DNA from 3 places in the Staphylococcus ratti genome. Region 2 is predicted to be linked to each of the others. Evidence: predicted binding sites of a transcription regulator. Region 2 holds the regulator's gene; each other region holds the start of a gene.

Region 1 (3,293 bases), 870 kb from region 2:
GTAGTAATTCACGCCAGGTCCAGGGCTGAATTCACCAGCGAGTGGCGCGTAGTTTGTCCAACCTGCTGCAGGTGAACCACCAATAATAAATGAAATATTGAATAGTAACATACCAGCAACGAACAACCAAAAACTAATGTTGTTAAGTAAAGGGAATGCTACGTCACGCGCTCCGATTTGTAGTGGAATGATGATGTTCATTAAACCAATTACAAGTGGCATTGCCATGAAGATAATCATGATAACACCGTGCGTAGTAAAAATTTCATTATAGTGGTTTGATTCTAAGAATGGATTATTTGGTACTGTTAATTGAATACGTAAAAGGATAGCATCTATACCTCCACGTACAAACATTAAAACAGCACAAATCAAGTACATTAAACCAATTTTCTTGTGGTCGACTGACATGAACCATTCCTTGTATAAATATCCCCAAAGCTTAAAGTAAGTAAGGGCTGCGATTACACCAATGACTAAGAATGGCGCTCCAATTTGAGCCATAGTAATCATCCAGTTCCCGTTTACAATAAGCTCATTCCATGGAAAGTTCATCATTAATGTCCACCTCCACTTTTATCGTTTGATTCCGATTTTGCACCTTTGTGCATTGATTCCATTTCATCCATATTATGTTCTTCTTCTTTAATGAACGCATTATCATATGGCATATTATCCGCTAAAATAGCAGCTTTCATACCGTGACGTTCATAGTTTGGATTTGTGATTTGTGGTTTACGTGCTGGCTTATTCGGTTTACTTAAAACGCCTTCTTTATCATCGTAGAAGTTTGGATCTTTTGGTGAATAGTTGAAACGTTTGTAAGCGTAGAAGATGTATTCTGGATCAGCAGCCGGATCCACGAAAGCCATGTGCGTTCCACTGAATGTTAATTCTTTGTTTGGAGTAATAGGTAAAAGCAGTTTATCGAATGTATCTTGATCGATTTTTGTTTTAGATTTTGCTTCTTTTACCCATTTGTCATACTCAGCTTGACTTACTGCGTGAACGTTAAATGTGTGACGTGAGAAGCCTTCCCCGTTAAAGTTAGAGTTACGGCCACGGTACGTACCTTCTTCACTAGCTTTGTAAGTCCAGTTCATTGTCATGCCTGTCATGGCATATTTTTGACCCCCGAGTTGAGGTACCCAGAAACTTGTCATCGTATCCATAGCTTGAAGCTTGAAAGTGACAGGACGGTTAGTTGGAATTGTGATGTGGTTAACCGTTTCAATTTTTTCATCTGGATAAGCGAAGAACCATTTGTAACCACCGCTGACTGCGTAAATCACTAAAGGTTCATCTTTAGCTTTTGGTGGTTCTTCATACTCATAAAGTGACTTAACAGTTGGAATCATTAATGCAATTAAAATAATTACAGGGATAATGAACCAAATTGATTCAAGTAACACACTATGATGCAATTTGCCAGATTCACTCGTTTTGTTGTAACGATATTTAAAAGTGAAGATAGCAAATAAAATAAGTACGACAGCAACAATGGCAACCATAAAGATAATCGAATAGATGATTAAAAACCTTTGGTCACTTGCCATTGGCCCTTTTGCGTTTAAAACTTCTACATCAGAACAGCCCGCAAGCAAAATTATTGTTCCGAATGCAAGAAGCATAGACTTTAATTTTGACACTTTTTTGACCTCCTAATACTACAATTGTAGGACTTACATTAATTTTAAAATAATATGTGATATTTACAAGAGGCTTTTTAGAAATTTGTCCAAATAAATTTAGTGAAAGCCGTGTGACTCTAACACTGACAAGGGTTAGCACCTTTATAAAAATAATGTGTACATTTTGTGAAATGTGTTACTTTTATTCAAATTTACGCCAAAAGCTACTCTCGCACGATTTATAATAGACTTTGAAATTATATTTTCATATTAAAAAAAGGGGGATTATGTATTGTGTTGTAGGGAAATTACTGATTTATTTATAGGAGAATCATCACATACAATAAGAGATAGAAAAAGAAAGAGAGTGTGTTAATTAGTCATTGAATAGACTTTGAACACACTCCGAAATTGTAAAAAAGCACACATAAGCCTACGCATATTACTATATTGTAATAGTAATTAGGGGGTGGCTTATTGTGTATAAATTACGATTTTAATCAACGGAAGGTGCGTCAACAACTTCAATAATACGTTGGGTTGTTTCGATAGCACCGTCAGAATCAGCAACTTTATATTCTAAATGATATGTACCTGTTTTTGACGTATCAATATGACCTTTAACTTTTATTTTATCCGTAAGGTCACCGTCTTCTTTATCATAAGCTTTAACACCTTCAAGCGGATTGTAGTTCGCACCGATAGTAATTTTAGTATTAGATATTCCTTTGATTGATGGAATTTGATTTGTTGTTGCTTCAGCATTCAAGTTAGGAGTGACCAAAGTGGCCGAAACGCCTAATGCAGATAGAGATTGTAGTAATTTTTGATTCATTGGCTCTAGCCTCCATTTGTTTCTATACAATTACATTATACCTATTTCACACAACAATAAAATCAATCTTTAGTACTAAAAGTTTAAAGATGATGTAAAGCCATTATGAGGCGATCGTGAAACAGAGACGAGCATATCTATAGGAATAAAGTGAAAAAGCATGAATAATAAAGGGGAAAATTGTTACAGGAGTGATGGTAATGTTAACGCAAGAAGAAAAAGGGATTATTTTAGAGACCGTTCCGGTATTGAAAGAAAAAGGGACGGAAATTACATCGGAGTTTTATGGTAGAATGTTCAAACAACATCCCGAATTACGTAATATGTTTAACCAAACAAACCAAAAGAAAGGCTTTCAATCTGCAGCATTAGCACAATCCGTATTAGCGGCGGCTGTTAATATCGAGGATTTGACACCTATTTTACCAATTGTAAAAGAAATTGGATATAAACATTGCGCATTAGATGTACAACCAGAACATTATCCTATTGTAGGCGAAAACTTACTTGCAGCCATTCAAAAAGTAGTAGGTCTTGAAGCGGATCACCCAATTATTCAAACTTGGGGTAAAGCATACGGAGAGATTGCTGATGTTTTTATCAAGGTTGAAAAAGACATTTATGATCAGATGGCTTGGGAAGGATTTAAACCATTCAAGATTGAAAAAATCGAGCAAATTACGCACAATATTAAAGCGTTTACTGTTGTATCAGATGACATTGATTTAAGTCAGTTTGTACCTGGTCAATATATCACTGTAGATATAGAAAGTGAATCATTGCCGTATCGTGCAAAACGTCATTATTCGATTATAGATGGCGATACG
Region 2 (3,293 bases):
CCTTTTGAAATTTCTAATGAAATCGGTTGCGTAATTGGTGTAGTATAACCAATTTCTAAATTTTGAACATGCATGACATCATTACCAGTATTACGCTCGAAATCAAATTGAATATTAGCACTTTTAGCATCTAACATTGGCTTTTCAATACGTTCCATTTTTTCTAATATTTTACGTCGGCTTTTAGCCATACCACTCGTTGATGCACGAGTAATATTTTTTTCTACAAAAGTTTCAAGGCGTTTCATTTCACTTTGTTGACGTTCATATTCAGCCATACGTTTTTCATAATATTGATCACGAAGTTGAACATATTTGGCATAGTTCCCTTTATAATGTTTTACTTCACCTAGCGCAACATCATACACTTGAGTAACAATTTTATCTAGGAAGTAGCGATCGTGAGAAATAATAATAATTGCGCCACTAAAAAACTTCAAATAATCTTCAAGCCATTCTGTCGTTTCCATATCAAGGTGGTTTGTAGGTTCATCTAAGAGAAGTAAATCAGGCTCGCTTAATAGCATTTGTGCAAGTGATAAGCGTGTTTTTTGGCCACCACTGAAATCATTAATGGCTCTATCATAGTCTGCTTCAGTAAAATTCAAGCCGTTAAGTACTGTTTTTATTTTACTTTCATATTGATAGCCTTCCATTTGTTCAAACTGATTAGATAACGATTCATAGTTATTTAAATGCTTTTGATATTCTAAAGTCTCATAGTGGTCAGCATGTTGACTTAACCAATCTGTTTCTTGTTGCATCCTTTGTGCAATTGCCTCAACTTCTTTGAAAGGTTTAGCCATTTCTTCAAAAACTGTGTTATCTGTATCTAGTGTCATTTGTTGCGTTAAATAGCCTAATTTTAGACCTTTAACTTTTGAAATATGACCGCTATCATAGCCCTCAACCCCCGCAATAATCTTCATTAAGGTTGATTTTCCAGCTCCATTTCGACCTACAATGCCAATACGTTCTCCCGTTTGTATTTCGAAATTGACATGATCAAAAATCTCCTCACCATCAAATGATTTTGAGATTTGACTTAGTTGCATTAATATCATGTTCAGACTCCTTTCATTCTATTTTATTGTACAATAAAGTAGAGGGGCATCAAATAGATTAAGTTCCTTTAAATGACGAATTCAGGTATAATTATTATGGAATAAAAGTTGGTGAAATTTATAACAAAACAATAGATTAAGTCAAAATGGTATTATAATTAGCATAACTTCATTAAGTAGCCTAGCATCCATGACCTAATTGTAATATGAAAATAGGTTTCCATGACCTAATTGACTTGAAGTGATACACTTTATTAGGTGTCTAGAATATGGAGGATTGGAAATGACTAGAGAAATAAATAAAATACCGCGCGCAACACTAAAACGATTACCACTTTACTATCGATTTGTGAATGGCCTTAAAGCTAAAGGGGCGTCACGAGTGAACTCAAAAGAAATCAGTGAAGGTTTAAGTATTGATTCTGCGACGATTCGTCGAGATTTTTCTTACTTTGGCGAATTAGGTAAAAAAGGTTATGGTTACAATATCGATAGCTTATTAGAGTTTTTTAAATCTGAACTTAGTGATGCTGATATTATAAAAATAGGTTTAGTAGGGGTCGGACACTTAGGAAAAGCTTTAATTTCGTATAACTTTTCGATTCATGAGGATATGACGATTACAGAAGCATTTGACATCGATCCAGAAGTGATTGGTCAGCAAATTGGAGAAGTTACGGTAAAATCAATAGATGAAATGCGTCAAGTCATTCAAGAACAAGCGCTAGAAGTGATTATTATTGCGACGCCAGTCAAAGTCGCACAAAATGTTACGGATCAACTTGTAGAAGCGGGGGTCAAAGGAATTTTAAACTTCACAGCTTCACCTGTACACGTTCCTAATGATGTTCAAGTACACCAAATTGATTTAGGTGTCGAACTTCAATCGTTATTATTCTTTATGAAAAACTACGGTAAATCAAACACATAAATTAAGAGATTAAAATTTAAAATAGGTTTGGATAAGAAAGCTCTGAATGCCATGACTGGTATCTCAGAGCTTTTATGTATGATGAATGTAAGTTTTTTTCTAGTTTCTTTCAAATTTCACTATCGAAAAGTAGGATGATACAAAATTAAATAACATTTGCTCTTGATAATTCAGCTGTTTTTGCTATAATTCTTATCATAATAATCGGAATAGGAGAGAATGTTATGGTATGGACGATATTTAGTGGTCTTATCGTAGGGCTTTTACTAGGATTTGTCATGCAACGGACACGTTTTTGTTTGACGGGCGGTTTCCGTGATATGTATGTACAAAAAAATAATAAAATGTTTTATGCTTTGCTTATCGCAATAGCAATCCAAGCTATTGGGATTTTCGTTTTAAATATGATGGGGCTTATTACCATTGATAATGGGACTTTTCCTATCATTGGCACAATGATAGGTTCATTTATATTTGGCATAGGAATTATATTAGCTGGTGGTTGCGCCACTGGCACATACTATAGAGCAGGTGAAGGGTTGATTGGGAGCTGGATTGCCCTTATTATGTATGGGCTTTTTGCTGCCATTACAAAAAAGGGAGTTTTAGCGCCTTTAATGGAAGGACTAAACAGCAAAACTGTGGCAAATGCCGACATGGCACAATCTACAGGAGTTCCGAGTTGGGTGTTCTTAATTGTGTTGTTAACTGTAACAACAGTTTTAGTCATAAAAACATTGCGCAAACCTAAACCGAAAATTGCAGTTCCTAAATTAAAGCAACGCTATACAGGTGTACGTCACTTTTTATTCGAAAAACGTTTCCATCCGTTTGCAGCTGCAGTTGCTGTTGGCTTAATCGCATTGCTTGCGTGGCCGATGTCAGTATCTACTGGTCGAGATGGGGGACTTGGTATTACAACACCATCATCTAATATTGTCGTATTTTTAACGACAGGGGATGTAAGTGTTGTAGATTGGGGTGTCTTCCTTGTTATTGGTATTTTCTTCGGTTCCTATATTGCTGCTCGAGGATCGAGAGAATTCGCGTGGCGTTTACCAGACAAAAAGACGCTTCGCAATAGCACTATTGGCGGTGCATGTATGGGATTTGGAGCTGCAGTGGCTGGAGGCTGTTCGATTGGCAACGGCTTAGTTGCTACAGCTGCTCTGTCTTGGCAAGGATGGATTGCTCTTGCATTTATGATTTTAGGGACATGGTTTATGAGTTACTTTATTTTTATTCGCCCGATGAAGTTGGCTAAACAGAATCGTACAGCTCAAGCACAAGCAGCAAGC
Region 3 (3,293 bases), 190 kb from region 2:
ACTGTTATTCTCTCATTAAATGCGGGACAGAAATCTATTTGATTTCGTTGTCCCAGCCCCTAGGCATAGTTGCGGGGGAGATACTACGAAATCAATGTTATGTGATTTCTGTATCTCTCCCGGATTTTCGGTTTCGGCTCTATGCCTCGGGAGTCTCGACTCGGTACGCAATCTATTTAAGCAATTTCACTATTGAAGAGTGGGGTTGCTTTTTTCTTTGGTCACTTAAAATTATTGAGGCATTTGCGCTATTTTCTTACAAAAAAGCAGGATGACTTATGTCATCCCACCATAAAAAATGAAGAACCACAAAAACAAGCCAGGACATCATAGTGCCCTGGCTCTTATATTAAGTAATATAAAACGAAAATCAATTGTTAATCTTTTAAACTACACTGTTATAACTTACAACCATTAATAATAGAGTCGAGTTGACGTTTTAAGCTTTCTTGACGCGCCTCTATTTGCGTACATGTGAAATTAATCAATTCTTGTTTATCTTGTACTTTGTCCTCATTAAAATGAATGATGACGGTACGTTCATCGTCTGAAGGTCTTTCTTTTATAATCCATTTCTTTTCAACTAAATTGTTAAATGTTCGCGTACGTTTATATGCTTTAACTTTAACGTATTGATCCATCTCTTTCAATGCCATCGAACCTTTATCCCATAGCGTCAATAGAATTAAAAATTCTTCTTTAGACAGGCCATACTGTTTTTCAATTTCATCAAAAATACATTCGACTTCTTTTTGTAAATTGTCTAAAAGAACGATATCACTAACTTCATATTTCGGTTTGTTTGACATGATTAAGCCCCCATTATAGATTAACCTGTTATCCTTTTATATTATTATGACATCATTACCCTATTTTTTAGAAGTTTAATCATTTAGTTCTTTCAACAAGTAATGCATGTAACACTAAAATTTAACAATTAGTATCGGGAATTATTTTTCAAATAAGTAATCAATTGAATCTTGCATATCTTTTAAAACTTTAACAGATTTTGCAAATTTTTCTGTTTCTTCTTCATTAAGTGGCGTTTCAATAACACGAACCGCTCCTTCGCCGTTAACAACAGTTGGTACTCCTGTATAAACACCTTCGTGTCCATATTCACCTTCTAAATAACTTGAAACGGTTAATACTACATTTTGATTGCGTAAGATTGCTTTAGAAATATGCATCAATCCCATTGCAACTCCGTAGTAAGTTGCACCTTTGGCTTTAATAATTTCGTATGCTGCATCACGTGTTTGTACGTAAATATCTTCAATTAAGTGACTTTTTTCTGGATTATTTTTTAATGCATCATATAGTGAAACACCCGCAACAGTAGCGCTTGACCATACTGGCACTTCTGAATCTCCATGCTCCCCAATAATGCTAGCATGAACACTATTCGGTGCTACATCAAATGCTTCACTTAATAAATGTTTAAAACGTGCTGTATCTAAAATCGTACCTGAACCAATAACTTTATGTTTAGGTAAACCTGAATATTTTAACGTTACATATGTGAGAATATCTACAGGGTTCGCTGCAATCAAGAAGATACCATCAAAACCACTATCCATAATTGAAGTAATAATGTCTTTATAAATTTTGGCATTCTTCTCAACTAAATCCAGACGCGTTTCCCCTACTTTTTGAGGTGCGCCTGCACAAATAACAATTAAGTCAGCGTCGCCACATTCTTCGTACTTACCTGCCTTTACTTTTACAGGAGACATTGCGTAAGGTGCACCATGGTTTAAATCTAACACATCACCAAGTACTTTATCTTCATTGATATCAATGATAGCTAACTCATCTGCTATCCCTTGACTGACCATTGTAAATGCATAACTCGCACCTACAGCACCATTACCAACTAATACTACTTTATTACTTTTCTTTGTCATACTGAACCGCTCCTATCGATGAAGTACTTAAAATTTTTGTTTATATTGTGATTTTTTTCACATTATTAATTTATCATGCTTTCACTTGTTTTGCAATATTTAGTGTAGTATTTTACTACATCTACTTATCTATCGTTTCTTGATCTTCAACTACAAAACCTGCAGTATAGATGCGATTGTTTAAAAAACTTAAAACATACCGCATCACGGCTTCACGCTCAGGCTCATTATGAATTTCATGAACTAAACCAGTCCACGACTTGTAATATAATTCTTGTCCCATGCGACGATGTATAAATTGTTGCGTCATTTGCACGTCCGAAACTGTATCTTCAGTACCATACATCACACACATAGGATACGTTTTCATTTTATCGATATGTTCCATGGTTTTTTTCATAGATTGTGCCACTTGTTTATACCAATGATAGCTTACTTTTTTTAGCATTAGGGCGTCATTCATCGTCTCTTCTTGCACTTCAGGATAAGATGTTAACTTTTCTATGTCTATACCTAGTTCAAATTTCGCACTTTTTGAAACATCCCCGACATGTGAAGTCAAAGCATGCTTACGTGCTTGTGTTGAAGCATGAAAAGCAAACAATGGTGATAAAAGCACTAAACCTTCGATAGATAAATCAACTTTTTCTAAAAGATTTACAGCAATGAGACCGCCTAAGCCCACACCAATAATAAATGTCGGTAAATGATATTCCTCAGCAATCTGCATCCATTCCAAGACGCGTTCTTGATACACATCAAAGCTTTCAAAATGTCCTTTTTTAGTTCTCGAACTTTGACCTTGTCCTGGCAAATCACCCATGATGACATGGTAACCATTTCTGCGTAAATGCGTAATCACATAGGCGTAACGTCCAGTATGTTCTAACATGTTATGTATAATGACAATAACACCTTTTGCTTCAGTTTCTGTTTCCCATTTCCACATATTGCATGTTCCTTCCTATATCTGAAATCCTTTATTTTATCTTATCAATTCTAGGCGCAATGCGCTAACAAATATAAAAAACGCACGTTTGAAATTAAAAGACTCAGTTTTCAAACATGCATTAAAATGATAAATCATCATTTATGTTTCGTATTCTTTTGTTTTACATCATGACGATTAAGCGAGATGAAACTTTTTGCGTATCATCGGCACTCGAGAAATTAATACTACGAGTAAAATTTCATAGAAGGTTGGGAAAAATTTCGCAACTAACATTAAGAAAAATTGACCAATCAATGACCCTTGGCCTTGTGTAGCATTAAAGTTACCTATGATAGCTGCGTCAATTACATTTAAAGCAAGAATAACAACAACAGCAATCCATAACTTTTTCGTTAGTAAAACAATTGCTAACCCAAGTACAACTAACAAAATAA

The links. Region 2 encodes Rex, which represses fermentation and respiration genes when NADH is low (regulators of the CRP and FNR family bind a similar motif). Its sites were predicted from a motif close to TTGTGAAATATTTCACAA; they were not measured.
Region 1: the regulator Rex is predicted to act here: its motif matches at 1,816-1,833, upstream of qoxA (cytochrome aa3 quinol oxidase subunit II).
Region 3: the regulator Rex is predicted to act here: its motif matches at 1,953-1,970, upstream of LN051_RS04700 (L-lactate dehydrogenase).

Annotation. Positions count from the first base shown of each region.
Region 1 covers NZ_CP086654.1:1,642,834-1,646,126, reverse strand. The annotation lists gene qoxB (cytochrome aa3 quinol oxidase subunit I) at 1-555, opposite strand, end outside; gene qoxA (cytochrome aa3 quinol oxidase subunit II) at 558-1,649, opposite strand; gene LN051_RS07895 (immunoglobulin-like domain-containing protein) at 2,128-2,466, opposite strand; gene LN051_RS07890 (globin domain-containing protein) at 2,667-3,293, shown strand, end outside.
Region 2 covers NZ_CP086654.1:769,437-772,729, forward strand. The annotation lists gene LN051_RS03560 (ABC-F family ATP-binding cassette domain-containing protein) at 1-1,064, opposite strand, end outside; gene LN051_RS03565 (redox-sensing transcriptional repressor Rex) at 1,348-1,995, shown strand; gene LN051_RS03570 (YeeE/YedE family protein) at 2,220-3,293, shown strand, end outside.
Region 3 covers NZ_CP086654.1:958,763-962,055, reverse strand. The annotation lists gene LN051_RS04705 (transcriptional regulator, SarA/Rot family) at 399-809, opposite strand; gene LN051_RS04700 (L-lactate dehydrogenase) at 951-1,907, opposite strand; gene LN051_RS04695 (alpha/beta fold hydrolase) at 2,029-2,856, opposite strand; gene LN051_RS04690 (hypothetical protein) at 3,034-3,293, opposite strand, start outside.